2 regions of the Kitasatospora sp. NBC_00458 genome follow, and region 2 is predicted to be linked to the other one. Evidence: riboswitches for the same ligand, from Rfam matches in the RefSeq annotation. Region 2 holds a riboswitch; the other holds the start of a gene.

Region 1 (14,949 bases), 1.9 Mb from region 2:
GTAGGACGCCGCCGGGGGCGCGGGCAGGGCTCGGCGGTCGGGCCGGCGGCCCGGTTCGCACGGGCTGTCGGACCCTTGCGGCATGATCGGCCCGTGCGGTCACTGCCGAGCATCATCCACCTCGACATGGACGCCTTCTTCGCGGCGGTGGAGCAGGCGTCCAAGCCGAGCCTGCGTGGGAAGCCGGTGGTGGTCGGCGGGCTCGGCGGGCGTGGGGTGGTGTCCACGGCGTCCTACGAGGCGCGGAAGTTCGGGGTGCACTCGGCGATGCCGATGGCGCAGGCCCGCCGGCTGTGCCCGAACGCGGCCTTCCTGGCGGGGCGCTTCGAGGCGTACCGGTCGGTGAGCGAGCTCGTGATGGGGCTGCTGCGGGAGCTGTCGCCGCTGGTGCAGCCGCTGAGCCTGGACGAGGCCTTCGTCGACCTGGAGGCCGGTCCGTACGGCGCGCTGCTGGCGGAGGCCGAGCACCGGACGGGCGAGCGGCTGGTGCTGGCGCTGGCCGAGGACCTGCGCGCGGACATCCACCGGCGGACCGGGCTGACCGCCTCGGTTGGGGCGGCCGGGTCCAAGCTGATGGCCAAGATCGCCTCGGAGCGGGCCAAGCCCGACGGGCTGGTGATGATCGAGCCGGGGCAGGAGCGCGCGGTGCTCGGGCCGATGCCCGTCCGGGCGCTGCCGGGGATCGGCCCGGCCACCGAGCAGGTGCTGCGCCGGGCCGGGCTGGACTCGGTGGCCGACCTCGCCGCGGCGGGGGAGGGTGAGCTGGTGCAGCTGCTGGGGAAGGCCCACGGCACCGGTGTGTTCCAGATGTCGATAGGGCTGGACGACCGGCCGGTGGTGGCCGACCAGGACGCCAAGTCGGTCTCGGTGGAGGACACCTTCGAGGTGGACCTGGCCGACCGGGACCGGATCCTGCGGGAGGTGGAGGCCCTGGCGGCGCGGTGCGTCCGGCGGCTGCGGGGCGCCGGGCGGTCGGGGCGGACGGTCGTGCTGAAGGTGCGGCGGTTCGACTTCTCGACGCTGACCCGTTCGGAGACGCTGCGCGGGCCGACGGACGACGAGGCGGTGATCACCGAGACGGCCCGCCGGCTGGCTTCGCAGGTGGACGTCACCGGTGGGGTGCGGCTGCTGGGCGTCGGGGTGGCGCAGCTGGCCGACTACACCCAGGAGGACCTGTTCGCGCAGGCCGTCCGGGAGGAGGCGGCCGCGGCCGGGCACGGGCACGGGGACGGCCCGGACGAGGAGGCGGAGGCGGACCGCGAGGAGGCGGCGTCTGCCGCGCGGCGCTGGCTGCCCGGGCAGGACGTGCACCACGCGGAGTTCGGGCCGGGGTGGGTGCAGGGCAGCGGGGTGGGGCGGGTGACGGTGCGGTTCGAGACGCCGTGGAGCGGGCCGGGGAGGGTGCGGACCTTCGCGGTGGAGGATCCGGCGCTGGAACCGGCCCGGCCGCTGCCGCTGCGGGGGAGCGGCGGTGCGGACGGTGGTGGCGCGGAGGGCGGTGCCGACGGGGGCGGCGGTGCGGACGGGGCGCGGACGGAGGACGGCGCGGGCGGCGGCTGAGGCACCGGCCGGGGGCCGGTGCGGCGGGCCGGGCCGCGGGCGGTGGGAACGGAGCGGCCCCACCCGGCAGGGGAGCCGGGTGGGGCCGCGTGCGGTTCCGGGCCGCGGACGGTCGCGATGCCCTCGCGGACCGTCCGGGTCCGGTCCCCGCGCCCTGTCCCTGGGCGCGGGGCCGGACGCCTCGTCAGGCGTCGGTCTTCACCGGCCGGGGGCCGGAGGTCAGGTCCGCGACCTCGTTGCCGTGGGCCACGATCGTGGCGGGCTTGACGGTGCGGATCAGGAACGGGACGGCGCCGGCGATCACGCAGACCACGGCGGCGGTCCAGAACGCGTGCTGGTAGGCGTCCAGGGTGGGGAGCGCGATCGGGATCGGCAGCTTCATGGTGTCGCCGGTGAGGATGGCGGCCATGACGGCGGTGCCGATCGCGCCGCCGACGGTGCGCAGCACGGCGTTCATGCCGTTGGCGATGCCGCTCTGCTCGACCGGGACGGCGCCGTTGATGTAGGCGGGCATCGCCGAGAAGGCGAGGCCGATCCCGAGGCCGAAGATCGCCGAGGAGAGGTAGATGTCCGCCTCGTGGCTGTGCCGCACGGCCAGGTAGGCCATCGCGACGGCGCCGAGGACCCCGCCGAGGACCAGCGGCAGACGCGGGCCGCGGCGGGCGATCAGCAGGGCGCCGACCGGGGCGGCGACCATCGAGCCGAGGGCGGACGGCAGCAGCATCACGCCGGCGTGCAGCACGGTGGCGGTGAAGCCGTAGTGGGCGTACTTCTCCGGGGTCTGGGCGAAGTTGCTGATCACCATGAACGAGCCGTACATGCCGAAGCCGATCAGCAGGCCGGCCAGGTTGGTGAAGGCGACGGCCGGGCGGGACATCATCTTCATGTCGACCAGCGGGTGCTTGACCTTGACCTCGATGACGCCCCAGACCAGTGCGACCACGGCGGCGACGGCGAACAGCCCGAGGGTGCGGGTCGACGTCCAGCCCCAGGTGTTGCCCTGGCTGACCGCGACCAGCAGGGCGGAGAGCCAGCCGGCCAGGGTGATCGCGCCGAGCGGGTCGGCGCCGCCCTCCTTGTCGGTGACCGGGTCGGTGGGGACCCGGACGGCGACCAGGGCGACCGCGAGCAGGCCGAAGAACAGGCCCATCCAGAAGATCGACTTGTAGCTCCAGTGCTCCAGCAGGAGGCCGGTGGCGACCAGGCCGAGGCCGCTGCCGACACCCATCGAGGCGCTGATGGCGGCGACGCCGCCGGTCACCTTCTGCTTGGGCAGCTCGTCGCGGACGATGCTGATGGCGAGCGGGAGCACGCCACCGCCGGCGCCCTGCAGGACGCGCGCGACGACCAGCCACGTGAAGGAGTGGGTGGAGACGGCGAGCGCGGAGCCCGCGACCAGACCGGTCAGCGAGATCAGCAGCATCGGCTTGCGGCCGCGCAGGTCGCCGAAGCGGCCGAGCAGGGGCGTGAGCACGGCGGCGGAGAGCAGATTGGCCGTCATCAGCCAGGTGATGCTGGAACCGGAGACGTTCAGTTCCTTGGCGAGCGAGGGCAGGATCGGGACGACCGCGGTCTGCACCACGCTGAACGACAGCATCGCCAGGATGAGGGCCGGCAGGACCCGGGCGGTGCTCTGCTTCTCGGCCGCGGTGGTGGGCTGTGGTGCCTCACTCACGGTTGCTTCCTCCCGTACATAGTGAATGAACTGAAGTAACCATGCCGGGAGATACTTCAGAGTGTCAAATATCCATTGGTTAAGCCTTGGCAAAGTCGAAGGGTTCGGCCGGCGCGGAACGCAGAAGGACCCCGGCCGGATCGGCCGGGGTCCTTCGGGTCCGGGGTCAGACCAGGGGCCTGAGCGGGAGCGGGCGCACCGAGTCCTCGGGGGTGGGGGAGACGGGACCGACCGGGGGGACGGACGAGTCCGGCGGGGTGTGCGCGGCGGGCGGGGGAGAGGCCGGGGCGGTCGCGGTGTCGTCGTGGACCTCGACGTGCTCGCGCCGCAGTTCGTCGCGGATCACCTCCTCGGTGGTGTACCGCTCCACCACCAGGCGGACCCGCTCGATCGGCGCCAGGTACTTGCGGACCACCGGGCGCTCCTCGCGCAGGGTGACCTCCTCCACCGCCTCGGCGATGTCCTTATCGCTCAGCGCGGCCCGCTCGGCCTCGCCGACCGGCATCCGCTCGACCCGGACCCGCTCGCGGACCACCGGGACCCGGCGCTCGACCGGCTCGCTGGTCACGTACTTGCGCAGCTTCGCGGTGCCGACGACGTGCCACTCGGTCGTGATGTCCAGCCGCTCCTCGCGGCAGGTGATCTCCACCGGGCCGCCGGGGGCGGACGGGGCCGGACCGCCGGCCGGGCGCGGGGCGGCGGCCGGGGAGGGCTGGGCGGTCTGCGCGGCCGGCTGCTGGGAGCCCGCGGCCGGGGAGGGCGCCGCGGTGCTCTGCGGGCGCGGCTCCGCCGCCGGGGGCGCCGCGACGGGCGTGGGGGTGGCGAGGGTTCGCACGTTGGCCTCCGTGCCGGGGTCGGCCGGCTTGCCGGGGCCGGCTGCCGGGCTGGTGGTGGGGGTGGCCGCGGTGGACGCGGCGGTGTGGAAGGTGAGCGACTTGGCGGGTGCCGCGGCGGACGGAGCGGGAGAGGAGTCCCGGATGCCGGCCGCCGTCCCCGCCAGTGCCGCGGTGCCCGCGAGGGGTGCGCCGTTCGACGGGGCGGTGTCCGTGCCGGGTGAGCCGTTCGAGGGCGTGCCGTTCGGGGTGCCGTTCGAAGGGGTCCCGTTCGAGGGGGCGGCGGCCGGGGTGCCGTTCGAAGGGGTGCCGTTCGACGCGGTCGTCCCGAAGTCGAGGTCGGCCGGCTCGGAACCGGAGCCGTCGCCCGCCGGGGGCTGCCCGTCCAGCACGGTGTCCAGCCCGTAGTAGCGGTAGAGCTGGAGCTCCTGGGCCGGCGACAGGTGCTGGCCCACGCCGAAGTCCGGTGACTCCTTCACCAGCGACTTGTCGTACGGCACCCGCAGCTCGTCACCGGAGAACTCGCTCGTGGTGAGGGGGACGAAGGCGTCGCGGCCGAAGATGCCGGTCCGCACGGCGGCCCACTCGGGCCGGCCGGTGGCGTCGTCGAGGTACACCTCGTCGATGGTGCCGATCTTGTCTCCGTTGCGGTCGACCGCCTTGTGGCCGATGAGGTCCCGGGGGTCGATATCGGTCTGCACTCTTTCCTCCAGTGCGCTGATCCTGCGGAATCCCCGCAGGACGGCGGCCGGCCCGCCCGTCCTGCCCGCCACTTCACACCAAAAGCCATGAACCGGACGCCCGCGACCGGGGCGGGGCCGGACGGGCCGGGCGGTGCGCCGTCCGGGTCACGGGCGAACCGGCCGAGTGACCTGACGCACCCGTGATCGAAGGGCCTCCCGCTGGTACCCTGGGCCCGACCGCCGAGCCCGCGCGGGAGAGTCCCCGACAGTCGAAAGCGCTGGTCGGGGCGCCGAAGGAGCAACTCCTCCCCGGAATCTCTCAGGCATCCGTACCGTGTGGGCTAGGTCACTCTGGAAAGCAGGGCAGGACTGCGGGCGAGGGAGCCGGCGGACACCACCCTCACCGACGGTGCAAGCCGGCGGGGCGCGCCCACCGCGCCCCCGCGCGGGTGAAGCTCTCAGGTCCCGATGACAGAGGGGGAGGCCTGTCGGGTTCGTCCGCCGCAGGCCGCTCCGCTGTTCTCCGCAGCGGCGAAGCCGTCCGGCGTACGTACCCCCGCCGGTCCGTGACCAGGAGGCCTCGACCACCATGAACGCCCAGCCGAACTCGGGACGCCCCACCACCCCCGCGACCCTCACCGAGCTCGAACAGGCCAGCCCCTTCGAGAACCGCCACATCGGCCCCGACGCCGCGGCGCAGGAGAAGATGCTGGCCCAGGTCGGTTACGGCTCGCTGGACGAGCTGGCCACGGCCGCCGTCCCCGAGGCGATCCGCTCCATCACCGCCCTCGACCTGCCCGCGGGCCGCAGCGAGGCCCAGGTCCTCGCCGAGCTGCGCGAGCTGGCCGGCCGCAACCAGGTGCTCCAGCCGATGATCGGCCTGGGCTACTACGGCACCTTCACCCCGCCGGTGATCCTGCGCAACGTGCTGGAGAACCCGGCCTGGTACACCGCCTACACCCCGTACCAGCCGGAGATCTCGCAGGGCCGCCTGGAGGCGCTGCTCAACTTCCAGACCCTGGTCTCCGACCTGACCGGGCTGGCCACCTCCGGCTCCTCCCTGCTGGACGAGAGCACCGCGGCCGCCGAGGCGATGGCGCTCGCCCGCCGCGTCACCAAGGTCAAGGGCGGTGTCTTCCTGGTCGACGCCGAGACCCTGCCGCAGACCGTCGCGGTCATCAACACCCGCGCCGTGCCGACCGGTGTCGAGGTCGTCGTCGCCGACCTGTCCGCGGGCATCCCGGCCGAGATCGCCGAGCGCGGCGTCTTCGGCGTGCTGCTCCAGTACCCGGGCGCCTCCGGTGTGGTCCGCGACCTCACCCCGGTGATCGAGCAGGCCCACGGCCTCGGCGCGATCGTCGCCGTCGCCGCCGACCTGCTGGCGCTCACCCTGCTCAAGTCCCCGGGCTCGCTCGGCGCCGACATCGCCTGCGGCACCTCGCAGCGGTTCGGCGTGCCGATGGGCTTCGGCGGCCCGCACGCCGGCTACCTCGCGGTGCGCGCAGAGTACGCCCGCTCGCTGCCCGGCCGCCTGGTCGGCGTCTCCGTCGACGTCGACGGCAACCGCGCCTACCGCCTCGCGCTGCAGACCCGCGAGCAGCACATCCGCCGCGAGAAGGCCACCAGCAACATCTGCACCGCCCAGGTGCTGCTCGCCGTGATGGCCTCGATGTACGCGGTCTACCACGGCCCGGACGGCCTGGCCGACATCGCCCGCCGCACCCACCGCTACGCCGCCGCGCTGGCCGAGGGCCTGACGGCCGGCGGCGTCGAGCTGCTGCACGGCGAGTTCTTCGACACCGTCACCGCCGTCGTCCCGGGCCGCGCCGCGGAGATCGCCGCCGCCGCCCGCGCCAACGGCGTCAACGTGTACCAGGACGGCGAGGACCGGATCTCGGTCTCCACCGACGAGACCACCACCCGCGAGCACCTGGCGGCGGTCTGGGCGGCCTTCGGCGTCGAGGGCGTCGAGGTGGCGGAGGGCGCCGAGGCGCTGCCCGCCGCGCTGCTGCGCGAGGACGAGTACCTGACCCACCCGGTCTTCCACAGCCACCGCTCGGAGACCGCCATGCTGCGCTACCTGCGCCGCCTGTCGGACCGCGACTACGCGCTGGACCGCGGCATGATCCCGCTGGGCTCCTGCACCATGAAGCTCAACGCGACGACCGAGATGGAGCCGGTGACCTGGCCCGAGTTCGGCCAGCTGCACCCGTTCGCGCCGGTCGACCAGGCCGCGGGCTTCCTCACCCTGATCCGCCAGCTGGAGCAGCAGCTCGTCGAGGTGACCGGCTACGACGCCGTCTCCATCCAGCCGAACGCCGGCTCCCAGGGCGAGCTGGCCGGCCTGCTGGCCGTCCGCGCCTACCACCACGCCAACGGCGACACCCAGCGCGACGTCTGCCTGATCCCCTCCTCCGCGCACGGCACCAACGCCGCCTCCGCGGTGATGGCGGGCATGCGCGTGGTCGTCGTCAAGACCCTCGTCGACGGCGACGTGGACGTGGCCGACCTCAAGGCCAAGATCGAGCAGCACCGCGACCAGCTCTCCGTGCTGATGGTCACCTACCCGTCGACCCACGGCGTGTACGAGACCGAGATCACCGACATCTGCGCGGCCGTGCACGAGGCGGGCGGCCAGGTCTACGTCGACGGCGCCAACCTGAACGCCCTGGTCGGCCTGGCCAAGCCGGGCAAGTTCGGCGCGGACGTCTCGCACCTGAACCTGCACAAGACCTTCTGCATCCCGCACGGCGGCGGCGGCCCGGGCGTCGGCCCGGTCGCGGTCCGCGCGCACCTCGCGCCGTACCTGCCGAACCACCCGCTGCAGCCGGAGGCCGGCCCGGCCACCGGCGTCGGCCCGATCTCGGCCGCGCCGTGGGGCTCGGCGGCCATCCTGCCGATCTCCTGGGCGTACGTCCGGCTGATGGGCGGCGAGGGCCTCAAGCGCGCCACCCAGGTCGCGGTGCTCAACGCCAACTACATCGCCAAGCGGCTGGCGCCGCACTTCCCGGTGCTCTACACCGGCCCCGGCGGCCTGGTGGCGCACGAGTGCATCATCGACCTGCGCCCGCTCACCAAGGAGACCGGCGTCTCGGTGGACGACATCGCCAAGCGCCTGATCGACTACGGCTTCCACGCGCCGACCATGTCGTTCCCGGTGGCCGGCACGCTGATGATCGAGCCGACCGAGTCCGAGGACCTGCACGAGATCGACCGGTTCTGCGACGCGATGATCGAGATCCGCGCCGAGATCGAGAAGGTCGGCTCGGGCGAGTGGGCCGCCGAGGACAACCCGCTGCGCAACGCCCCGCACACCGCCGCCACGCTGGTCGGCGACTGGGCGCACGGCTACTCGCGGCAGGAGGCCGTCTTCCCGGCCGGGGTGAACCCGTCGGACAAGTACTGGCCGCCGGTCAGCCGGATCGACGGCGCGTACGGCGACCGCAACCTGGTCTGCTCCTGCCCGCCGCTGGACGAGTACGGCGTCTGACGCAGGACCGGTACGGCCGGTCCGCACGGACACGGATGGGGCAGGGCCCCGGCGGAGCGTTCCGCCGGGGCCCTGCCCTGTGTTCCGTGGAGGTCCGGGCCGGTCGGTACCCGGGCCGGTCGGTTTCCGGTGGTTCGGTACTCGGTGGTTCCGTGCCCGGTGGTTCCGTGCCCGGCCGGTCCGGGGCGGGTCAGCCCGCCTGGACGGTCTGGCGGCGGGGAGCGATCACCCGGCCGTCGGGCAGCAGCTCGCCGGTGTCCTCGAACAGCAGGACGCCGTTGCAGAGCAGGCTCCAGCCCTGCTCCGGGTGGCAGGCCACGGGGACGGCGGCCTCGCGGTCCTCGGACTCGGCCGGCGGGCACTCAGGACGGTGCTGGCACATGTGTACCCTCGCTTCGCTCTGCGATCCTCCCCGTGACACGGTGCCGCCGGTCTGCCGTCGGGCGCTGCCGCGGTGGTCGGATTCTGTCCGGCGCCGGGCCAGGTGTGGACCGGCACTCAAGTGGGTAGGACAGCAGGTCCTTCCACGCTGGTTCCCAGTGTCGGCATCCGGGGACGCGCGCGCAGCGATTTCGTGACATGCGCCACAACCCCCGGGCAGAGATCACCCGTTCGGGTGGATTCGGCGTGCGGCCGGTTCCAGGTGGGCCATCCGGCGCCCGGCCCGGACGGGCCATGCCGAATGGCCCGCCCGGGCGATGACCGGGCGGGTCGGGGTGCGAGCGGGCGGTGCGCCGGGTGGGGCGCCCGACCTCAGGGCGAGCCGAGCAGCAGCGGTCGGCCGATCGGCGTCCGGGCCAGCAGCGGCAGCAGCTCGGCGGCCGGGTGGGCGCGGTGCGCGGTGACCCCGAGCGGCGCCGGTGCCAGCGGGATCAGCAGGTCCGAGCCTGTGTCGCCGTCCGGACCGTGCAGCCACAGGGCCGTCGCGTACTGGCCGGGGAAGGTCAGCAGCCGGGGCTGCCGCCGGGCCCTGGAGGACTGCGCGAGCTGCCAGGCCTGGCGCAGCGCCCGGACCGTCGAGTCCAGGTAGGGACCGGCGGTGAAGTGCGAGAAGGTGTGGCCCTCGGCCCCCTGCACCACCTCGGCCGCGGCGGCCACCTCGGCGCCGTCCTTGATCAGGAAGCGCCACCCCGTCCGCCGGGCGGCGGCGAGGTCGGCGCGCGGCCCGTCCAGGACGTGGACGGCGAGCGGATGCGCGGGGAGCAGTGCTCCGGTCGGATGGCGGAGCGCGGCGGCGGCGGGCTGGCGCAGCGCGGTCTCGGAGTCGAGTGCGGCGAGGACGGCGCGGAGCGCGCTGGGCGGGGGCTGGGGGGTCTGCAGAGTCATGGCAAGGTCGCCTCTCCGTGCGAGATCGGCGTGCGAGTGCGGCATACCGGCATGGCATGGTGCGTCGACGGTGACGGAACCTGGGCCTTGTCCGGTTGGGCAGGATCGCGGTGCCGGCGCGGCCGCCGTCGACTGGTGGTCTCGGGCTGAAAGCGGGCCGGGCCGTGGGGCAGTGCGAATTCTACTCGAACAGGTGCGCAGGGTGACCTGTTTATCACAGGCGGTGGCGCCGAGCAAGTCGGCAGATTAGCTGAAACGGCATCAGTTCCCTTGCATTGCAAGCCGATCGAAGCGTTCGGGTATCGATCTTCCGGGTGGGCATGATGCTTGCACGGTCGGTCGGCCGGCCGGCTCAGGAGGAGGGGATCATGGGCGAGAAGGTCGTGGCGACGCGGGCGGACCTGTCGGACCGGCAGCTCTACCGGCGCAAGCTGCAGTCCTGCCTCGACGTGTTCGGCCGAATGCTCCAGGAGGACAGGTTCGACCGGCCACGGGCCGTGATGGGGCTGGAGATCGAGCTCAACCTGGCCGACGAGCAGGGCCTGCCGGTGATGAACAACGGGCAGGTCCTCACCGCGATCGGCTCCAGCGACTTCCAGACCGAGCTCGGCCGGTTCAACATCGAGGTCAACATCGCGCCGCACCGGCTCTGCGGGCACGTCTTCGACGAGCTGCGCGAGGAGATCGACACCGGACTGCGCTACGCCGACCGGCGGGCCGGGGAGGCCGGGGCGCGGATCGTCATGGTCGGGATCCTGCCGACCCTGGAGCACGGCCACACCGGGCTGGACGCGATGTCCCACAACCAGCGGTACAGCCTGCTCAGCGACCAGATCCTGGCCGCCCGGGGCGAGGAGATCACGCTGGACATCGAGGGGGTCGAGCACCTCCAGCTGGAGTCCATCACGATGGTGGCCGAGGCGGCCGCCACCTCGCTCCAGCTGCACCTGCAGGTGACGCCCGAGCGGTTCTCCTCGGTCTGGAACGCCGCCCAGGCGATCTGCGGTCCCCAGCTCGCGCTCGGTGCCAACTCGCCGTTCCTGTTCGGCCGGGAGCTGTGGCGGGAGACCAGGCCGGTGCTCTTCCAGCAGGCCTGCGACACCCGTTCGGCGGAGCTCAAGGCACAGGGGGTGCGCCCCATCACCTGGTTCGGCGAGCGCTGGGTCGACTCGGCGTACGACCTGTTCGAGGAGAACCTGCGGTACTTCCCGGCGCTGCTGCCGATCTGCGACGACGAGGACCCGGTGAAGGTGCTCGGTTCCGGCGGCGTGCCCCGGCTCGCCGAGATGCGGCTGCACAACGGCACCATCTACCGCTGGAACCGCCCGGTGTACGACGTCAGCGGCGGGGTGCCGCACCTGCGGGTGGAGAACCGGGCGCTGCCGGCCGGGCCCACGGTCGCCGACACGCTCGCCAACGCGGCGTTCTACTACGGCGTGGTCCGGGTGCTGGCCGAGCAGTCGCGGCCGATCTGGACCAGGCTGCCGTTCGAACGGGCCGACGAGAACTTCCGGCAGGCGGCCCGCTACGGCGTCGACGCGGTCTTCCAGTGGCCGCGGCACGGCCGGGCCGGACGCGGCAGCGCGCTGACCGCGGTGCCCGCGGTCGACCTGGTGCTGGGCGAACTGCTGCCGATGGCCCACCAGGGACTGGACGCCTGGGGCGTGGAGCCGGCCGACCGGGACCGCTACCTCGGCATCATCGAGCAGCGCTGCCTGCGCCGGACCAACGGCGCCGCCTGGCAGAGCGCGACCTTCCACCGGCTGCGCGAGCAGTACGGGATGGACCGGCCGGCGGCGCTGGCGGCGATGACCCGGCGGTACATGGAGTACTCGCGCGGAGGGGAGCCGGTGCACACCTGGCCGGTGGGGTAGGGCCGGTCCCGGTGCCCCCGGTGCCCCCGGCTGGTCTCGGGCCGGTCCACCGGGGGTGCCCGGGACGCGCTGTGGAAGGATGACCGCTCCGGTGGTCGGCCGACGGCCGGAGCGACGCCCGTCCGCCGCCGTCCGTGCTGGAGCACCTGGTGACCACCGTCCCGACCGAACCGGAGACCGCGAAGCCCACCCGCCGGCTGCTCGGGGTCGAGCTGCTGACCGTCCTCGGCCTCTCGCTCGGGGCCAGCGGCATCGGTGCGCTGATCAGCTTCGCGGGTTCGCTCACCGAACCGCTCAACCTGGGCCGGCAGGTCGCCACGCTGAACGGCTCGCGCGCCCCCGGCCGGCCCTGGCTGGACCTGCTCTGGCAGCTGTACTACGTCGGCCGCGGTCTGATGCCGGTCGTGCTGGTGGGCTACCTGCTGGTCCGCGAGGGCGTGGCGCTGCGGGTGCTCGGCTTCGACCTCGGGCAGAAGCTGCGCGACCTCGGCCGGGGTACGGCGGTCGCGGCCGCGATCGGCGGTTCGGGACTGGTGCTGTACCTCGCCTCGCAGGCGGCCGGCTACAACCTGACGGTCGCGCCGTCCGGGCTGCCGGACGTGTGGTGGCGGATCCCGGTGCTGGTCGCCTCGGCCTGGCAGAACGCGATCCTGGAGGAGGTCGTCGTCCTCGGCTACCTGCTGCGCCGGCTGGGGCAGCTGGGCTGGTCGTGGCCGGCGGCGGTGGCGGCGAGTTCGCTGCTGCGCGGCTCCTACCACCTGTACCAGGGGGTCGGCGGGCTGGTCGGCAACATCGTGATGGGGGTGGTGTTCTGCCTGCTGTACCGGCGGTGGGGGCGGGTGATGCCGCTGGTGGTGGCGCACGCGCTGATCGACACGGTGGCCTTCGTCGGGTACGCGCTGCTGGCCGGTCACGTGAGCTGGCTGCCGACCGGGTGAGGCGGGGCGGTACGGGCGGGGCGGTACGGGCACGGCGCGGGTGACGGCCCGGCCGACCGGTCCGGGCGGCGGGTCCGGGTGGCGGGTCCGGGCGGCGGGGGTCAGCCGGCCCCGGGGCGGGCGGTCGGCAGGCGCAGGGCGCCGGGACGCGGCGGCCGGGCCAGCAGCCGGTCCACGTGGCGGCGTTCGAGGCCCTGGCCCGGGTCGATCGGCAGCAGCACGCGGTCACGGCGCCAGAGCGCGTTGCGGACCAGCCGGCCCGGGATGAGGTCGTCGACCCAGGCGAACGGCCGGCCGGCCGCGTAGCGCAGCAGCGGGGCCCACTTGCGGGCGGAGAACAGCTCCATCAGCGGGACGCGCGGGTCGCCGGGTTGCGGCGTGTAGCCGGTGAAGCGGACCACCGGCAGGTCCGGCAGGCCGACCGCCGGGGCGATGTGGGTGTTGGCGTGCTCCTCCCACGTGGTGGCCCACACCAGTTCGTAGCTGCCGGCCAGTTCGCGCAGCCAGCTGCCGTGCCGGGCGGAGAGCAGCACCGTGTAGCCGAGCAGGGTGTGCGCGTCGAAGTCGGCCTCCGGGGCGGGACAGACCGGGTTGAGCACTCCGTCGACGTCCAGGAACAGCAGTGGCTTCGGCATCGGGCGCCCCCCAGGTCTCACTCGTCGTCACCTGGTCGGACGAGCCCCGCCTGCCGGTGGTTGCCCGCCGAAGGGCGCATACGGGGGCGCACGGGGTGCGTCAGCGGGTGGGGGCGGGTTCCGTGCGCGGTGCGGCCGGGCCGTCCGCGGCGTCGTCGGCACCGCTCTCGGCGCCGGCACCGGCCGGACGCCTGGAGAGCCGGCGGACCTGGGGCTCCAGCAGCACCGCGGCGCTGAGGAGGAGGCAGAGCACGGCGCAGGCCCAGAGCGCGCCGGAGAGGCCGAGCACGACGGCGGCGGGCCCGGCCAGCGCCGTGCCGAGCGGCGCCAGCGAGAGCGAGCCGAGCTCGTCGTAGGCGGCGACCCGGGAGAACGCCTCGGCCGGGATCTCCTGCTGGAGCGCGATCATCCAGTTGACCCCGAAGACGGTGACCCCGACGCCGGAGAGGAACATCGCCGCCGCCAGCACCGGCAGCGGGGCGGACAGCGCCAGGGCCGGAGCGGGCGCGCCGAACAGGAAGACGCCCCAGTTGCCGACCAGCAGGATCCGGCGCGGCTGCCAGCGCGCCATCAGCACGCCGGTGGCGACCAGGCCGACGCCGTAGGCCGCCATCGCGAGCCCCCAGTCGCGGGCCCCTCCGAGCCGCTCCTTCGCGACGATCGGCCCGTACACCGCCTCCACCGCGCTGATGCAGGCGACCAGGACCGAGAACTGGAGCACGATCACCCAGAGCCAGCGGCGGGAGGCGAACTCCTGCCAGCCCTCGCGCAGGTCGCGCAGCATCCCGCCGCCCGCGGCCGGAGCGGCGGGCGGCACCGTCTCCAGGAGGAACCGCAGCGCCGCGGCGATGAGGAAGCAGCCGGAGTCCAGGGCGAGCACCCAGCCGGGACCGACCGCGGCGGTCAGCGCGCCGCCGAGCGCGGCGCCGCCGATCTGGGCGGCGTTGAGGCCCATCCGGTACACCGAGAAGGCGCGGGCGGCGTGTTCCGGCGCGACGCTCTCCAGGACCATGCCCCCGGAGGCGGGGGAGTAGAACGCGTAACCGGCGCCGCCGCCGGCGGAGAGCAGCATGAGCTGCCAGAGCGGGGCGTTCCCGGCCAGCACGACCGCGGCGAGGCCCGCCTGCGCGACGGCGCTGAAGAGGTTGGCGCCGACCATGACGTGGTGGCGCGGCAGCCGGTCCGCGACGGCGCCCCCCAGCACCAGCAGCAGCACGGTGGGCAGCAGCCGGGCGGCGGTGACGTAGCCGACCTCGGCGGTGGAGCCGCCGCCCTCCAGGACCGCGAACGCGGTGGCGATGGGGGCTCCGGCGTTGCCGAGACCGCCGATCACGGTGGCGGCGGTCTGGATCCTGAAGTTGCGGCTCGCCCAGGCGAACCGGCGGTGTGGCGCGGGTGGGGGTTGGCTCTGCACCCGGCGACCATGCCAGGGGGGCGGACAGCTGTCCAGGGAGTTTCGGGCCTTACCGGAGGGGTCAGCCGAGGTGGCCCCGGAGGAAGCTGAGGGTGCGCTGCCAGGCCGCCCGGGCCTGGAGGGGGTCGTAGGTGCCGAGCGGGTTCTCCTCGTTCATGAAGGCGTGCCCGGCCGGGTAGAAGTGGATCTCCGGACGGATGTCGGTGGCCTCGCCGATCCGGGTCGCCGCCTCGTCCACGGCCGCCATCGGGATCGACCGGTCGTGTTCGCCGAAGTGGCCGAGGACGTGCGCGGTCAGGCCCCGGTACTCGAAGTCCGGGTCGGGCGGCAGGCCGTAGAACGGCACCGCGGCGGCCACCCGGTCGCCCTCGGCGGCGGCCAGCAGGAGGGCGAAGCCGCCGCCCATGCAGAAGCCGACCACCCCGACCGCGTCGCCGACCACGCCGTCCAGGCCGAGCAGGTGGTCGACCGCGCCGCGCAGGTCCCGGACGGCCTGCTCGACCGGCAGCTCGCGCTTGAGC
Region 2 (14,949 bases):
ATCTCGGAGGATCCCGCATGCCCGTCGTCCGCACCTACACCCGCGTCTACGTCGACGACCTCGACACCGCCCTGCCCACCTTCGTCGAACTCACCGGTGAGCAGCCGTCGTTGCGCTTCCCCTACCGCGACCTCGAACTCGCCGCGATCGGTGGCCACCTGCTCGTCGCCGGCACCCCCGAGGCCCTCGCCCCCTACCGGGCCACCCACGCCACCCTGATCGTCACCTCCCTCGACGAGGTCCTCGCGCTCGTCGACGCCCTCGGCGGCGAGGTCCTCGACGGCCCCAACACCGTCCCCACCGGCCGCAACCTCACCGCCCGCCACCCCGGCGGCGCCGTCCTCGAATACGTCGAGTTCCACGCCGAGGCCCGCGCGACGATGCAGTGAGCCGAGGTCGCTCGAAGGGGCGCCGAGCGGGCGGTCAGATGGCCAGGCGGGCGGCGATGCCGTCGAGGACGCAGTCGAGGCCGGTCTCGAACTGCCAGTCGGGGTCGTCCTTGCGGGTGGCCTCGGTGAGGTAGCGGCCGTACGCGGGGTAGCGGCCGGTGGACATCAGCCAGGTCATCCGGGGGGCGAGGGCGGCGCGGGTCGCGTCGCCGTCGGGCCAGCCCTGTTCGCGCTGCCAGGTCTGCAGGCCGACCTCGGTGGCGACCGAGCCGCGCACGTAGTCGGTCACGGTACGGAAGACCGCCATCGTGGTGTCGGCGTCCAGGCCGTGCCCCGCGAGGGCGGCGAAGGCGTGCTCGGGGACGGCGAGCTGGTTCGGGGTGAGGGCGAGGGTGCCGGCCCGGACGGTCCACGGGTGGGCGAGGTTCATCGCGCGCAGGGCGAGGGCGAGGGCGCGCATGGTGGCGCGCCAGTCGGTTCCGGTGCGGTCGAGCGGGAGCTCGGCGTGGACGGAGTCGACCATCAGTTCCAGGAGTTCGTCCTTGCCGGAGACGTACCGGTAGGCGGCCATCGGGGCGACGCCGAGCGCGGTGGCGAGGCGGCGCATGGTGACGGCCTCAAGGCCCTCGGCGTCGGCGAGCGCGACCGCGGCCTCGGCGATCCGCTGCGGGGTGAGCGCGGTGCGCGGGGCGGGTGCCGGGCGGTCGAGGCGCTCCCAGAGGGAGGCGGGGGGCTGCTCCGCGGCGGTGCCCTCGTGCGGGGTCATGGGCGGCTCCTTCCGGTGGTGGCCGACGCCTGGGGACCGGCACTCGATGTGTACAACGTATCAGGAGTGGACGGCGTACGCGGCTGTGTGTACGTTGTATCCGCAAGAGATACGTTGTACACATCGAGGGGGATCTCCATGTCCGCGAACACGTCCGCCGCCACCACCGCCACCGCGCCCGCCACCGCCGCGTCCACCGCCACCGAGCCGCTGCGCGTCGCCGTCATCGTCGGCTCCACCCGGGGCGGCCGCTTCGCGCCGGTCGTCACCCGCTGGCTGCGCGAGCACCTCGACGCCCGGGGGGACCTGGAGGTCGACGTGGTCGACCTGGTCGAGACCCCGCTGCCCACCGAGCTGCCGTCCTTCGGCGACCCGGCCGCACCCGGCACGGAGGAACTGCTCGCCGCCGTCTCGCCCCGCCTGGCGGCCGCCGACGCCTTCGTGATCGTCACGCCCGAGTACAACCACAGCTACCCGGCGCCGCTGAAGAACGCCCTCGACTGGCACAACCACGAGTTCCACGCCAAGCCGGTCGCCTTCGTCTCGTACGGCGGGATCTCCGGCGGCCTGCGCGCGGTCGAGGCGCTGCGGATCGTCCTGGCCGAGCTGAACGCCGTGACCATCCGCAACACGGTCAGCTTCCACGGCGCCTGGGAGCGGTTCGACTCCGACGGCAAGGCGGTCGACCCGGCCGCCGACGCCGCCGCCAAGACCCTGCTGGACCAGCTGACCTGGTGGGCCCAGGCGCTGCGCGACGCCAAGCGCGTCCGCCCGTTTACCGGCTGAGCGCGGGGGAGGGGGAAGGAAGCGGAACGATGAAGCGGTTCCCCTGGCTCGGGGTGATCGGGCTGATGCTCGGGATCTTCCTCGGAGCTCTCGACGGTCAGATCGTCTCGACGGCGCTGCCCACCATCGTGGGCGAACTCGGCGGGTTGGACCACCTCTCCTGGGCGGTGACCGCCTACCTGCTCACCTCGGCCGCCGCCACCCCGCTCTGGGGCAAGCTCGGCGACCTGTACGGGCGGAAGGGCGCGTACCAGTGGTCGGTGGTGCTGTTCCTGGCGGGATCGGTGCTCGCCGGGCTCTCCCGGTCGATGGAGCAGCTGATCGCCTTCCGGGCCCTTCAGGGGGTGGGCGCCGCCGGGCTGATGGTCGGCGCGCTCGCCGTCGTCGGGGTGCTGGTGCCGGCCGGGGACCGGGGCCGGGTGCAGTCGGTGATCGGTGTACTGATGCCCGTCGCGATCGTCGGCGGGCCGCTGCTGGGCGGGGTCCTCACCGACCACCTCAGCTGGCGCTGGGCCTTCTACGTCAACCTGCCGGTGGGGCTGTTCGCCCTGACGGCGGTCGCGGTCGGTGTCCGGCTGCCGGCCGTCCGGCGGACCGAGGTGCGGATCGACTGGGCCGGCGCCGGACTGCTCACCACGGGGGTCCTGGCCCTCACCCTGATCGGCAGCTGGGGCGGCACGGCGTACGGCTGGGCCTCGCCGCAGGTGCTCGGCGCGGCAGGGGCGGCGGCGCTGGCGACCGCCCTGTTCGTCCGGGTCGAGCGGCGGGCCGTCGAACCGCTGATCCCGCCCGCGCTGTTCCGCCACCGCGCGGTCACCGAGGCGCTGGTGCTCGGCTTCCTGCTCGGCGCGCTGATGCTCGCCCTGATCGGCTACCTGCCCCAGTACCTGCAGTTCGTCCAGGGCGCCTCGCCCACCGCGGGCGGGCTGCTCCTGCTGCCGCTGATGCTCGGCATGCTCGGCAGCCAGCTCGCCACCGCCCGGCTGACGGCCCGGGGCGGCGGGCGCCGCTACCCGCTGCTCGGCAGTGCCGTGGCACTGCTCGGCACGCTGCTGCTGCTCACCCTCGGCGCGGACACCGCGCGGCCGCTCGCCTCGGCGCTGACCGTCGTCGCCGGGGCCGGGATCGGGCTGGTCCTGCAGAGCACCCTGCTGGCCACCATGGCGGCCGTGCCGCCGCGCGACATGGGGGCCGCGATGGGGTCGGTGATGCTGTTCCGGACGATCGGCGGCTCGCTGGGCATGGCCGCCCTCGGCGCGGTCTACACGGCCGGGCTGTCGTCCTCCCTCACCGGAGCGCTCGGCCCGGACGCGGCCGGGGGACTGACGGACGGCGGGCTGACCCCGGCCGCCGTGGAGCACCTCCCCGGGAGGACCGCGGACGCCGTCCGCGCCGCCGTCACCACGGGCCTGCACGGCACCCTCCTCGGTGCCGCCGCGGTGGCCGCCGCCGCGGTCGCCGTCGCCGCCCTGGCCCGCCGCTCCCCGGACCCTGACCGGGACCCGGCCCCGGACCCGGCGTCGGCCGAGCTCCCGTCCACCGACCCGGCCCCGGAGTCCGCGGGCACCGGCTGACCGCCCGGCCGATGCCGCCCGCGCGCACGGCGAGGCCCGGTGTCCCGGACGAGGGTTCGTCCGGGACACCGGGCCTCGGGACTTCACCGGCCGGTGCCGGCCGTCAGCACTCGATGACGTTGACGGCGAGGCCGCCGCGCGAGGTCTCCTTGTACTTGATCTTCATGTCGGCGCCGGTCTCCTTCATGGTCTTGATCGCCTTGTCGAGGGAGACGTGGTGGCGCCCGTCGCCGCGCAGCGCCATCCGGGCGGCGGTGACGGCCTTGACCGACGCCATGCCGTTGCGCTCGATGCAGGGGATCTGGACCAGGCCGCCGACCGGGTCGCAGGTGAGCCCGAGGTTGTGCTCGATGCCGATCTCGGCGGCGTTCTCGACCTGCTCGGGGGAGCCGCCGAGGACCTCGGCGAGGCCGCCCGCGGCCATCGAGCAGGCGGAGCCGACCTCGCCCTGGCAGCCGACCTCGGCGCCGGAGATGGAGGCGTTCTCCTTGAAGAGCATGCCGATGGCTCCGGCGGCGAGCAGGAAGCGGACGATGCCGTCGTCGTCGGCGCCCGGGATGAAGTTCAGGTAGTAGTGCAGCACGGCGGGGATGATGCCGGCCGCACCGTTGGTGGGGGCGGTGACGACGCGGCGGCCGGAGGCGTTCTCCTCGTTGACCGCCATCGCGTAGAGCGTCACCCACTCCATCGCGTTGGCCGGGCCGATGCCCTCGGCGCGCAGCGCGCGGGCGCCGGACGCCGCGCGCCGGCGGACCTTGAGGCCGCCGGGGAGTATCCCCTCGCGGGACATGCCGGCCCGGACGCACTCCTGCATGACGCGCCAGATGTCCAGCAGCCCGGCCCGGATCTCCTCCTCGCTCCGCCAGGCCTTCTCGTTCTCCAGCATCAGGCCGGAGATGGACAGGCCGGTCTCCCGGCTGAGCCGGAGCAGTTCGTCGCCGGTGCGGAAGGGGTACTTCAGCGCGGTGTCGTCGGGCTTGACCCGCTCCGCGCCGATCGCGTCCTCGTCGACGACGAAGCCGCCGCCGACCGAGTAGTAGGTCTTCTCCAGCACGGTGGAGCCGTCGGCGCGGAAGGCCCAGACGGTCATGCCGTTGGCGTGGTACGGCAGCGAGCGGCGGCGGTGCAGCACCAGCTGGCTGTCGGGGTCGAAGTCGATGGGGTGGGTGCCGAGCAGGTTGAGCCGCTTCTCGGCGGTGATCCGCTCGACGTCGAGGTCCGCCTGGTCGACGTCGACCGTGCGGGGCGAGTTGTTCTCCAGGCCGAGCAGGACGGCCTTCGGGGTGCCGTGGCCGTGGCCGGTGGCACCCAGGGACCCGTACAGCTCGGCGCGGACGGCCGTCACCTCGGTCAGCAGGCCCTCCGACTTCAGACGGCGGGCGAACATCCGGGCGGCGCGCATCGGACCGACGGTGTGGGAGCTGGACGGGCCGATGCCGATGGAGAAGAGGTCGAAGACGCTGATGGCCACGGAGGGACGTCCTTGTCTGTCTCGTGGGAGGAGCGGGCGGGTGCTGACACGGGACGGGGCACCGCGCGCACTCTCCAGTGTGCGCGGTGCCCCGGAATCCCAGGTGGCCCGGCGGGGTGAGGCCGGTCACCTCTGCCCGAACTACAGGTTCGGGTAGAGCGGGTACTTGTCGGCCAGGGCGGTGACCCGGGCCTTGAGGGAGGCGGCGACGGTCTCGTCGAAGGCCGGCTTCAGGGCCTCGGCGATGATGTCGGCGACCTCGCGGAAGTCCTCGGCCTGGAAGCCGCGGGTGGCGAGTGCCGGGGTGCCGATCCGCAGGCCGGAGGTGACCATCGGCGGGCGCGGGTCGTTCGGGATGGCGTTGCGGTTGACCGTGATGCCGACCTCGTGCAGGCGGTCCTCGGCCTGCTGGCCGTCGAGCTGGCTGTTGCGCAGGTCGACCAGGACGAGGTGGACGTCGGTGCCGCCGGAGAGCACGGAGGCACCGGCCTCGGCGACGTCGGCCTGGAGCAGGCGCTCGGCGAGGATCCGGGCGCCGTCGAGGGTGCGCTGCTGGCGCTCCTTGAACTCCTCCGAGGCGGCGACCTTGAAGGCGACGGCCTTGCCGGCGATGACGTGCTCCAGCGGGCCGCCCTGCTGGCCGGGGAAGACCGCGGAGTTGATCTTCTTGGCCCACTCGGCCTTGGAGAGGATGACGCCGCCGCGCGGGCCGCCCAGGGTCTTGTGGGTGGTGGTGGTGACCACGTCGGCGTACGGCACCGGGTTGGGGTGCAGGCCGGCGGCGACCAGGCCGGCGAAGTGCGCCATGTCGACCATCAGCAGCGCGCCGACCTCGTCGGCGATCCGGCGGAACGCGGCGAAGTCGAGCTGGCGCGGGTAGGCGGACCAGCCGGCGATGATCAGCTTCGGCTGGTGCTCCTTGGCGAGGCGCTCGACCTCGTCCATGTCGACCTGGCCGGTCTTGTCGTCGACGTGGTACGCGGCCACGTTGTAGAGCTTGCCGGAGAAGTTGATCTTCATGCCGTGGGTCAGGTGACCGCCGTGGGCCAGCGACAGGCCCAGGATGGTGTCGCCCGGCTGGATCAGCGCGAACATCGCGGCGGCGTTGGCCTGCGCGCCGGAGTGCGGCTGGACGTTGGCGTGCTCGGCGCCGAACAGCTCCTTGATCCGGTCGATCGCGATCTGCTCGACCACGTCGACGTGCTCGCAGCCGCCGTAGTAGCGGCGGCCGGGGTAGCCCTCGGCGTACTTGTTGGTCAGGACCGAGCCCTGGGCCTCCATGACCGCCACCGGGGCGAAGTTCTCGGAGGCGATCATCTCCAGGGTGGTCTGCTGGCGGTGCAGCTCGGCGTCGACCGCGGCGGCGATCTCCGGGTCGAGGGCGTGCAGGGACTGGTTCAGAACCGTCATGGTGGGGTCTTCCCGGGAGGAGAGAAGGAGGAGTCGCGCACGGTGCGCCCCCGCGGGGGCGGCAGCGGGCGACGGGAGGGCGGAGCCGGTGGGCGAGGGGCGGCCGCCGCGCTGCGGCCGCCCCGGACGGCTCAGGCCGAGGGGTTGGTGAGCGCGGTGTACTCGTCCGCGCTCAGCAGCTCGTCGGTGGACTCGACGCGGACCTTGAACAGCCAGCCGCCGTCGAAGGGCTCGCCGTTGACCAGCGCGTTGTCGTCCAGGACGGCCTGGTTGACCTCGGTGATCTCGCCGGTCACGGGCGAGTAGAGGTCGCTCACCGACTTGGTGGACTCCAGCTCGCCGCAGGTCTCACCGGCGGTCACGGCGTCGCCGACCTCGGGCAGCTGCACGTAGACGATGTCACCGAGGGCGTCGGCGGCGTGCTTGGTGATGCCGACCGTGGAGACACCGTCCTCGGCGACGGTCAGCCACTCGTGCTCCTTGGTGTACTGCAGGTGCTGGGGGTTGCTCATGACGTCATTCTCCAGGATGGGAAGCGGGTACGGCGAAGCGGCCCGGTGGGCGGGCACGCCTCGGGAGGGGGAGGGTCAGCGGGCGCGCTTGTAGAACGGCAGCGCCACGACCTGGACCGGCTCGTGCTTGCCGCGCACGTCCACCGCGACGGTGGTGCCGGGGGTCGCGTGCGCCGCGTCCACGTAGGCGATCGCGATCGGCTTGCCCAGGGTGGGGGAGGGGGCGCCGGAGGTGATCCGGCCGATCGGCCCGCCGTCGGCGGAGACCACGCTGTACTCGGCGCGCGGGACGCGCTTGCCCTCGGAGACGAGGCCGACCAGCACCCGCGGCGGGTTGGCCTCGGCCTCGGCGGCGGCCCTCTCCAGCGCCTTGCGGCCGACGAACGCACCCTCGTTGGTGGTCTTGTCGAAGCGGACGACCCGGCCCAGGCCGGCGTCGAACGGGGTCAGCTCGGTGGACAGCTCGTGGCCGTACAGCGGCATGCCCGCCTCCAGGCGCAGCGTGTCGCGGCAGGACAGGCCGCACGGGACCAGGCCGCGGCCGGAGCCGGCCGCGGTCAGCGCCTGCCAGATCTGCTCGGCGTCGCCCGGGTTGCAGAAGATCTCGAAGCCGTCCTCGCCGGTGTAGCCGGTGCGGGCGAGCAGCACGTCGCGGCCGGCCACCTGGGCCGGGAGGATCGCGTAGTACTTCAGGCCGGGCAGGTCGGCGTCGGTGGTGTCGGCCAGGATCGCGGTGGCCTCGGGGCCCTGCACGGCGATCAGCGCGTAGGTGTCGCGGTCGTCGGTGACGACGGCGTCGAAGCCCTTGGCGCGGGCGATCAGCTCGTCCAGGACCAGCTGGGCGTTGGAGGCGTTGGCGACGACCAGGAAGGCGTCCTCGCGCAGGCGGTAGACGATCAGGTCGTCCAGGATGCCGCCGTCCTCGGCACAGATCATGGTGTAGCGGGCGCGCAGCACGCCGAGCGCGGAGACGAAGCCGACCAGCGCGTGGTCCAGCATCTCGCCGGCCTGCGGGCCGGTGACGGTGATCTCGCCCATGTGCGAGAGGTCGAAGAGACCGGCCTTCGTGCGGACGGCGAGGTGCTCCTCGCGCTCGCTGCCGTAACGCAGCGGCATGTCCCAGCCGGCGAAGTCGGTCATGGTCGCGCCGAGGGCGCGGTGCAGCGTGTCGAGCGCGGTCAGGCGGAGGGACGACATGGCCAGGAACTCCTCGGTCGGGGCACTCAGGGGTGCACGCGCCGGAACCGGCCCTGCTCGGGACCGACCCTGCGCGCGGGCATGCGGCGGCTGGGCCTCCCCATCTGTCGTCGAACCTGAGAGCTTCACCGCGCACTGTCCTGCAAGGGACAGCATGGCGGCTTGCACCGTGGGTGGGCGGACGGCAGGGCCGTGCGCCGCTTTCCAGATGTGCCTAACCCGTGCGGTAGGGGTGCCTGAGAGATTCCGGGGAGGACTTGCTCCTTCGGCGCCGGCTGTGCCGCCTGAACGGGGCACTCCGGACTCTCCCGCGCGGGTTCGAGCGGCCGGTATGGAGTTAGGGGCCCCGGCGGCGAAGACACCGGAGTCGCGGACATCATGGCACGTCCGTCCGGATGAGGGGAGGGGGGGAGGGTGCGGACCGGGGCGGCGGGGCGCCTCGGAGCAGGGCCGGGGCGGTGCCCGCTAGGCTGCGGGCGTCGGCGAGCAGAGGGCGGTACAGCGGCGCATGGGGAACCCGGTGGAGCAGCAGCAGGGGTGGGACGGCCGGGAACAGGTGCCGTCGGGCGGGGGCGGGTGGCCGGCCAACGAACTGGAGCAGGTGCTCACCGCCGCGCTCGGCGACCCGGGGGCGACCCCCCGGGTGATCGAGGTGCTGGCGCGCAGCCAGGTGTGGATCCCGCTGCCGGCCGGCGGCGACCCGCAGGGCGAGTCGCTGGACCTGCCGACGACCGAGCTGGCCGGCGAGCCGTACGTGCCGGTGTTCTCCTCGCAGGAGGTCTTCCTCCAGCAGGCGCAGGGGATGGCCTTCGCGGTCGCGCCGGTCTGGGAGTTCGCCCGCGGGCTGCCGCTGGGGATCGGGATCGCGGTCAACCCCGGGGCCGCGGTCGGGATCCCGGTGCCGCCGGAGGGCGTGGCCGAGCTGCGCCGCGGGCCGCGCGAGGACCGCTGGGAGGTCCAGGACGGGCCGTCCGGCGGCCGGGTGGCCCTGCGCGAGCCGGTGCCGGGCGAGGACCCGGAGCTGTTCCTGGCCGTCTGCCGGAACGAACTGTCCGCCCTGCCCGGGGTGTTGACCGCACGGCGGGCACTGGCCAGTGTGGAGGGCGAACCCACCGTGATGTTCGTGGGCGTGCAGCTCGATCCGCTGGCCCCGGCCGATCCGGGGGCGGTGAACGAGGCGCTGGGGCGCGCACTGGGAACCGCGCCGCTGCCCGGCGGCGTCCACCTCGTACTGCTCGACCTCGCGGACGACCCGGTGGTCGACTGGTTGCTGAACCGGGTCGCCCCCTTCTACACGAGGGGTTGATCCGGCCCCGGGCCGCCGTCCGGCGGGCGAGCGGGACGGACCCTGGCACGTCGGCGTGGCGGTGGTCGGTGGCGCCCCATAGGGTGCGTGCTGACGGCCGCCGGGCCGCCGGAGGCAGACGAGGAACGAAGAGGCGCAGCGAGGTGGGCGCATGAGTGCGGGAGCGGTAGCTGGCGGTGCACCGGGGCCCTGGGGCCAGGCACCCACCGGGCGCCCGGATCCGGGCGCGCTGGAGCGTGCCCTGCGCGAGGTGGCGCCGGAGCGCTACGAGGCGTACGAGACACTGCTGCACGCGCTGGCCGAGGGGCAGGTCTGGATGCTGCTCTGGCACGGGACGCCGGGCAGCGCGGACGCCCAGTACGGGAACATGGAGATCAGCGGCCACGGCTACGCGCCGGCCGTCACCTCGCCCGAGCAGCTGGCGGCGTCCGGCTGGGCGCGGGCGCACGAGGTGATCTCCGGCCGGGAGATCGCGGCCTCGCTGTACCGGACCCGCTGGGGGCTCTGGCTGAACCCGCACGCGCCGGGCGGCGGCGTCGGGGTGCCGTGGGCGGACCTGCGGCGGGTCGCGGCGGGGCTGGACCGGCTGCCGGCCGGTCCGTTGAAGCTGAGCGAGCCGCAGGTGCCGGCGCAGCAGTTCTTCGCGCTGCTGGAGCGGCAGGCGGTCGAGGTGCGGGCGGTGCGGGCGCTGCGGCGGGCGTGGGTGCGTCCGACGGTCGGCGAGCCGTACCTGGCGATCGGCCTGGACCTCTACGAGAGCTCGCCGCCCACGGTGGAGGCGGTGCGCGCGCTGATGCAGCGGGCGATCGCGGTGGCGCCGGAGGGCCTGGCCGTCTCGACGGTGGCGATGGCGGACGAGTTCGACCCGGTGGCGCTCTGGATGCGGGCCAACGCGCGCCCGTTCTACGACCGGGAGGCGGCCGGGCAGGCGCGTCCGCAGGCGCCGTACCCGCCGGTGCCTCCGCCGCCGTACGCCTCGCAGCAGGGGCCCGGGTACGGGTACGGCACGCACCCGCCCGCGCAGGGCTGGCCGGGGCAGCAGCCGCCGCCCCAGGGGCCGTGGCCCGGTTACCCCGGACGCTGATCGACCAAACAACACATTAACTACCCTTTACCGAGACCGGTTTGACGAAAAGTCAGACCGGTCTCGACGTTTTCCGGACGAACTTCCCGAAGTGGGTGGAAGTCATCTTGACATGGCTGCTACAGCTGTGTGAAGAGGGATATGCCGGAGATTCGGGAGGTGCATGGGTGCAGATCACAGTTGGGCATCTGTCGGTTGTGAGGACTGGCGTAAGCCAGTTCGGATGGCAGAGAGTTCTGCAACAGCCGCCGCGCGTGGTTGGCGCCTCACAAAGGCGAACGCGCTGACGGACCGCATGATCCACGTGATGCCCATGCCGCGTGGCAGCAGTACTGAGCACGCCGCCGTACCGCTGGGAACACCGCAACCCGTACCTCCGCATGTCCGCACCTCCGCATGTCCGCACCTCCGCACGTCCGCACCAGCCGTACCGCCGATCCCGGCGTCCGGCACCCGTGGGCCGGCCACCGTCGGCGAGGGGACCGAACTGACCATGACCGCACCCATCAAGACCGCCGGGAACGCTCCGGAGGCAGACGCCGCCGCGAGCCCGGCCAAGAAGATCGAGGGCCGCTCGCTCGGCCGGATCGCCTGGACCCGCTTCAAGCGGGACAAGGCCGCCGTCGCCGGCGGCGTCGTGGTGATCCTGCTGATCCTGCTCGCCGTGCTGGCCAAGCCGATCGAATCGGTGTTCGGCCTCGACCCCGACGCACTCAACCAGGACCTGCTGGACGCCAACCTCGGCGGCCTGCCGCTGGGCGACTGGGGCGGGATGAGCTGGGACCACCCCCTCGGTGTCGACCCCCTGCAGGGCCGTGACCTGCTCTCCCGCGTCATCGAGGGCTCCTGGGTCTCCCTGCTGGTCGCCTTCGGCGCGACCCTCCTGTCCAACACCATCGGCGTCGTGCTCGGTGTGATGGCCGGCTACTACGGCGGCTGGGTGGACACCCTGATCAGCCGGGTGATGGACGTCTTCCTCGCCTTCCCGCTGCTGCTCTTCGCCATCGCGATCTCCGCCTCGCTCCAGGGCGGCGCGTTCGGCCTGCACGGCCTCCCGCTGCACATCGCGGTGCTGATCTTCGTGATCGGCTTCTTCAACTGGCCCTACATGGGCCGGATCGTGCGCGGCCAGACCCTCTCGCTGCGTGAGCGCGAGTTCGTCTACGCGGCCCGCAGCCTCGGCGCGCGGGGGCCGTTCATCCTGTTCAAGGAACTGCTGCCGAACCTGGTCGGTCCGATCCTGGTCTACTCGACCCTGCTGATCCCGACCAACATCCTCTTCGAGGCCGGCCTCAGCTTCCTCGGCGTCGGCATCCAGGCACCCCAGGCCTCCTGGGGCGGGATGCTCAACGACGCCATCCAGTACTACCAGGTGGACCCCCAGTACATGGTGGTCCCCGGTATGGCGATCTTCCTGACGGTGCTCGCCTTCAACCTGCTCGGCGACGGGCTCCGTGACGCCCTCGATCCCAAGAGCAACTGACCCAGCGTCAGGACCCTCCGTTCGGCCACCACTTCCTCAAGGGGTTGATCCCACCCATGCGTAGGTCCCGTACCGTCGCACTGACCGCCGCAGCCGCCGCCGCGGTCCTGGTCGTCACCGGCTGTTCGTCGAGCTCCAAGAGCGACGACGCCAAGTCCACCGCCACCGGCAGCTCCGCGGCCGGCGGTGCCACCGGTGCCGACGCGGGCACCAAGGGCATCGTCAACGCCTCGGACAAGAAGGGCGGCACCGTCACGTACGAGATGCGCGGTACGCCGGACTCCCTGGACCCGGGCAACACGTACTACGCGTACATCTACAACTTCTCCCGCCTGTACGGGCGTCCGCTCACCACCTTCCAGCCGGACGGCCAGAAGCTCGTCCCGGACCTGGCGGAGTCGCTCGGCACGCCGAGCGCGGACGGCCTGTCCTGGACGTACAAGCTGCGCGCGGGCCTGAAGTACGAGGACGGCACGCCGATCACGTCCAAGGACGTCAAGTACGCGGTCCTGCGCTCGAACTACGCGCCGGAGGTCAACTCCAACGGGCCGACGTACTTCAAGGAGATGCTGGTCGACAACGAGACGCCGTACCAGGGTCCGTACAAGGACAAGGAGGGCGACCTCAAGTCCATCGAGACCCCGGACGACCAGACCATCGTCTTCCACCTGAAGCACGCCTTCGCGGACTTCGACTACCTGGTCTCCGCCCCGCAGACGGTGCCGGTCCCGAAGGACAAGGACACCGGCTCCAACTACGTGAAGCACGTCATCTCCTCGGGCACCTACAAGTTCGAGAGCTACGAGGACGGCAAGCAGGCGGTCCTGGTCCCGAACACCAACTGGGACAAGAGCACCGACCCGATCCGCAAGCAGCTGCCGGACAAGATCGTGCTCAAGATGAACATCGAGCAGTCCACGATCGACAAGGACCTGCTGGCCGGGAACGCCCAGGTCGACCTGGTCGGCGCCGGCGTCGACCAGCAGACCCAGGCGAAGATCCTCCAGGACCCGAAGCTCAAGGCCAACACGGACAACGCCTACGGCGGCCGCCTGGTCTACACCGCGATCAACTCCAAGGTCGCGCCGTTCGACAACGTCGAGTGCCGCAAGGCCGTCCAGTACGCCATCGACAAGGTCTCGGTGCAGACCGCGATCGGCGGCCCGATCCGCGGCGCCGTCGCCAACACCGTGCTGCCGCCGGACATCCCGGGCCACGAGGACTTCAACACCTACCAGACCAAGGACAACAAGGGCGACGAGGCCAAGGCCAAGGAGGCCCTGAAGGCCTGCGGCAAGCCCGAGGGCTTCAGCACCGTCCTCACCGCCCGCACCGAGCGCGGCCCGGAGATCGCCGCCGCCACCTCGATCCAGGCCGCGCTGAAGAAGGTCGGCATCAACGCCGAGATCCAGCAGTACCCGCAGGGCAAGTACCTCTCCGACCACGTCGGTGTCCCGGCGTTCAACAAGGAGAAGAACGTCGGCCTGATGATGATGCAGTGGGGCGCCGACTGGCCGACCGGCTACGGCTTCCTGCAGCAGATCGTCGACGGCCGCTCGATCAAGGCCTCCGGCAACAGCAACCTCGCCGAGCTGAACGACCCCGAGGTCAACAAGCTGATCGACGACGCCGCGGTCAACACCGACAAGGCGGCCCGCGAGAAGATCTACGCCCAGATCGACAAGAAGGTCATGGACGCGGCCGTCTACGTGCCGCTGACCTACTTCAAGGTCTTCCTGTACCGCCCGGACAGCGCCACCAACCTCGTCTCCACGCCGGCCTTCTCGGGTGAGTACGACTACCTGAACATCGGCACCACCAAGTAAGAGCCTGGCTCCGCATCCCTGAAGGCAGGTGAAGGCAGCGGCGCCCGCCGTCGTCCGGAGGATCCCGGACGGCGGCGGGCCGCCGGAGCCGCCCAACTGTGTTTGCCTACATCATCCGCAGGACGCTGGCCGCCGCGGTGCTGCTGCTGGTGGTCAGCGCGGTCACCTTCGCGATCTTCTTCCTGCTCCCGCGACTGGCCGGCGAGACCACCGACCAGCTGGCCGCCCAGTACATCGGGAAGAACCCCTCCCCCGAGGCGATCGCGGCGGTCAAGAAGAACCTCGGCTTCGACCAGCCGCTGTACACCCAGTACTGGAACTTCCTGAAGGCGCTGGTCTCCGGTGCCGAGTACCAGTTCGGCCCCGACCCGGCCACCTGCCACGTGCCCTGCTTCGGCTACTCGTTCAAGAACCACCTGGAGGTCTGGCCGGAGCTCACCAAGCGCATCCCGGTCACCATCTCCCTGGCCATCGGCGCCGCCGTCGTCTGGCTGGTCTCCGGCGTCACCACCGGCGTGATCTCCGCGCTCAAGCCGAAGTCGATCTTCGACCGGCTCTCCATGGGCATCGCCCTGGCCGGCGTCTCGCTGCCGGTCTTCTTCACCGGCGCCCTGCTGCTCACGCTGTTCAGCTACGAGTGGCCGATCCTGGACAACCTGCAGTACACCAACTTCACCGACGACCCGCTGATGTGGGCCCGCAACCTGATCCTGCCGTGGATCTCGCTGGCCTTCCTGTACTCCGCGCTCTACGCCCGGCTCACCCGCGCGGGCATGCTGGAGACGATGAGCGAGGACTACATCCGCACCGCCCGGGCCAAGGGCCTGGTCGAGCGGAAGGTCGTCGTGCGGCACGGCCTGCGCGCCGCCCTCACCCCGGTCGTCACCATCTTCGGCATGGACCTCGGGCTGCTGCTCGGCGGCGCGCTCATCACCGAGCAGGTCTTCTCGCTCCAGGGCGTCGGCTTCTTCGCGGTCTCCGCGATCAAGGACAACGACCTGCCGAAGATCCTCGGCGTCACCCTGCTCGCCGCGTTCTTCATCGTCCTGTGCAACCTCGTGGTTGACCTCCTGTACGCCCTTGTCGACCCCCGGGTGAGGCTGTCGTGACCGAGCTCCAGAAGACCACGGCACCCGTGGCCGCCC

The links. A riboswitch is a leader RNA that binds a small molecule or an ion and turns the genes downstream of it on or off. The one in region 2 is predicted to bind glycine.
Region 1: linked by a shared signal. The riboswitch ahead of gcvP (aminomethyl-transferring glycine dehydrogenase) and the one ahead of gcvT (glycine cleavage system aminomethyltransferase GcvT) in region 2 are both predicted to bind glycine.

What each region holds. Positions count from the first base shown of each region.
Region 1 is NZ_CP107904.1:7,732,464-7,747,412, forward strand. It holds gene OG550_RS31585 (SanA/YdcF family protein) at 1-4, shown strand, start outside; gene OG550_RS31590 (DNA polymerase IV) at 94-1,560, shown strand; gene OG550_RS31595 (MFS transporter) at 1,745-3,235, opposite strand; gene OG550_RS31600 (PRC and DUF2382 domain-containing protein) at 3,402-4,769, opposite strand; glycine riboswitch at 4,993-5,096, shown strand; gene gcvP (aminomethyl-transferring glycine dehydrogenase) at 5,341-8,241, shown strand; gene OG550_RS31615 (DUF5999 family protein) at 8,432-8,623, opposite strand; gene OG550_RS31620 (hypothetical protein) at 8,995-9,567, opposite strand; gene OG550_RS31625 (glutamate--cysteine ligase) at 9,936-11,441, shown strand; gene OG550_RS31630 (CPBP family intramembrane glutamic endopeptidase) at 11,591-12,379, shown strand; gene OG550_RS31635 (HAD domain-containing protein) at 12,481-13,014, opposite strand; gene OG550_RS31640 (MFS transporter) at 13,115-14,428, opposite strand; gene OG550_RS31645 (dienelactone hydrolase family protein) at 14,490-14,949, opposite strand, start outside.
Region 2 is NZ_CP107904.1:5,796,361-5,811,309, forward strand. It holds gene OG550_RS24190 (VOC family protein) at 18-389, shown strand; gene OG550_RS24195 (TetR/AcrR family transcriptional regulator) at 424-1,155, opposite strand; gene OG550_RS24200 (NADPH-dependent FMN reductase) at 1,294-1,941, shown strand; gene OG550_RS24205 (MDR family MFS transporter) at 1,971-3,515, shown strand; gene OG550_RS24210 (L-serine ammonia-lyase) at 3,619-4,986, opposite strand; gene glyA (serine hydroxymethyltransferase) at 5,128-6,396, opposite strand; gene gcvH (glycine cleavage system protein GcvH) at 6,528-6,908, opposite strand; gene gcvT (glycine cleavage system aminomethyltransferase GcvT) at 6,984-8,105, opposite strand; glycine riboswitch at 8,320-8,426, opposite strand; gene OG550_RS24230 (enhanced serine sensitivity protein SseB) at 8,614-9,411, shown strand; gene OG550_RS24235 (enhanced serine sensitivity protein SseB C-terminal domain-containing protein) at 9,563-10,495, shown strand; gene OG550_RS24240 (ABC transporter permease) at 10,989-11,978, shown strand; gene OG550_RS24245 (ABC transporter substrate-binding protein) at 12,035-13,804, shown strand; gene OG550_RS24250 (ABC transporter permease) at 13,903-14,913, shown strand; gene OG550_RS24255 (ABC transporter ATP-binding protein) at 14,910-14,949, shown strand, end outside.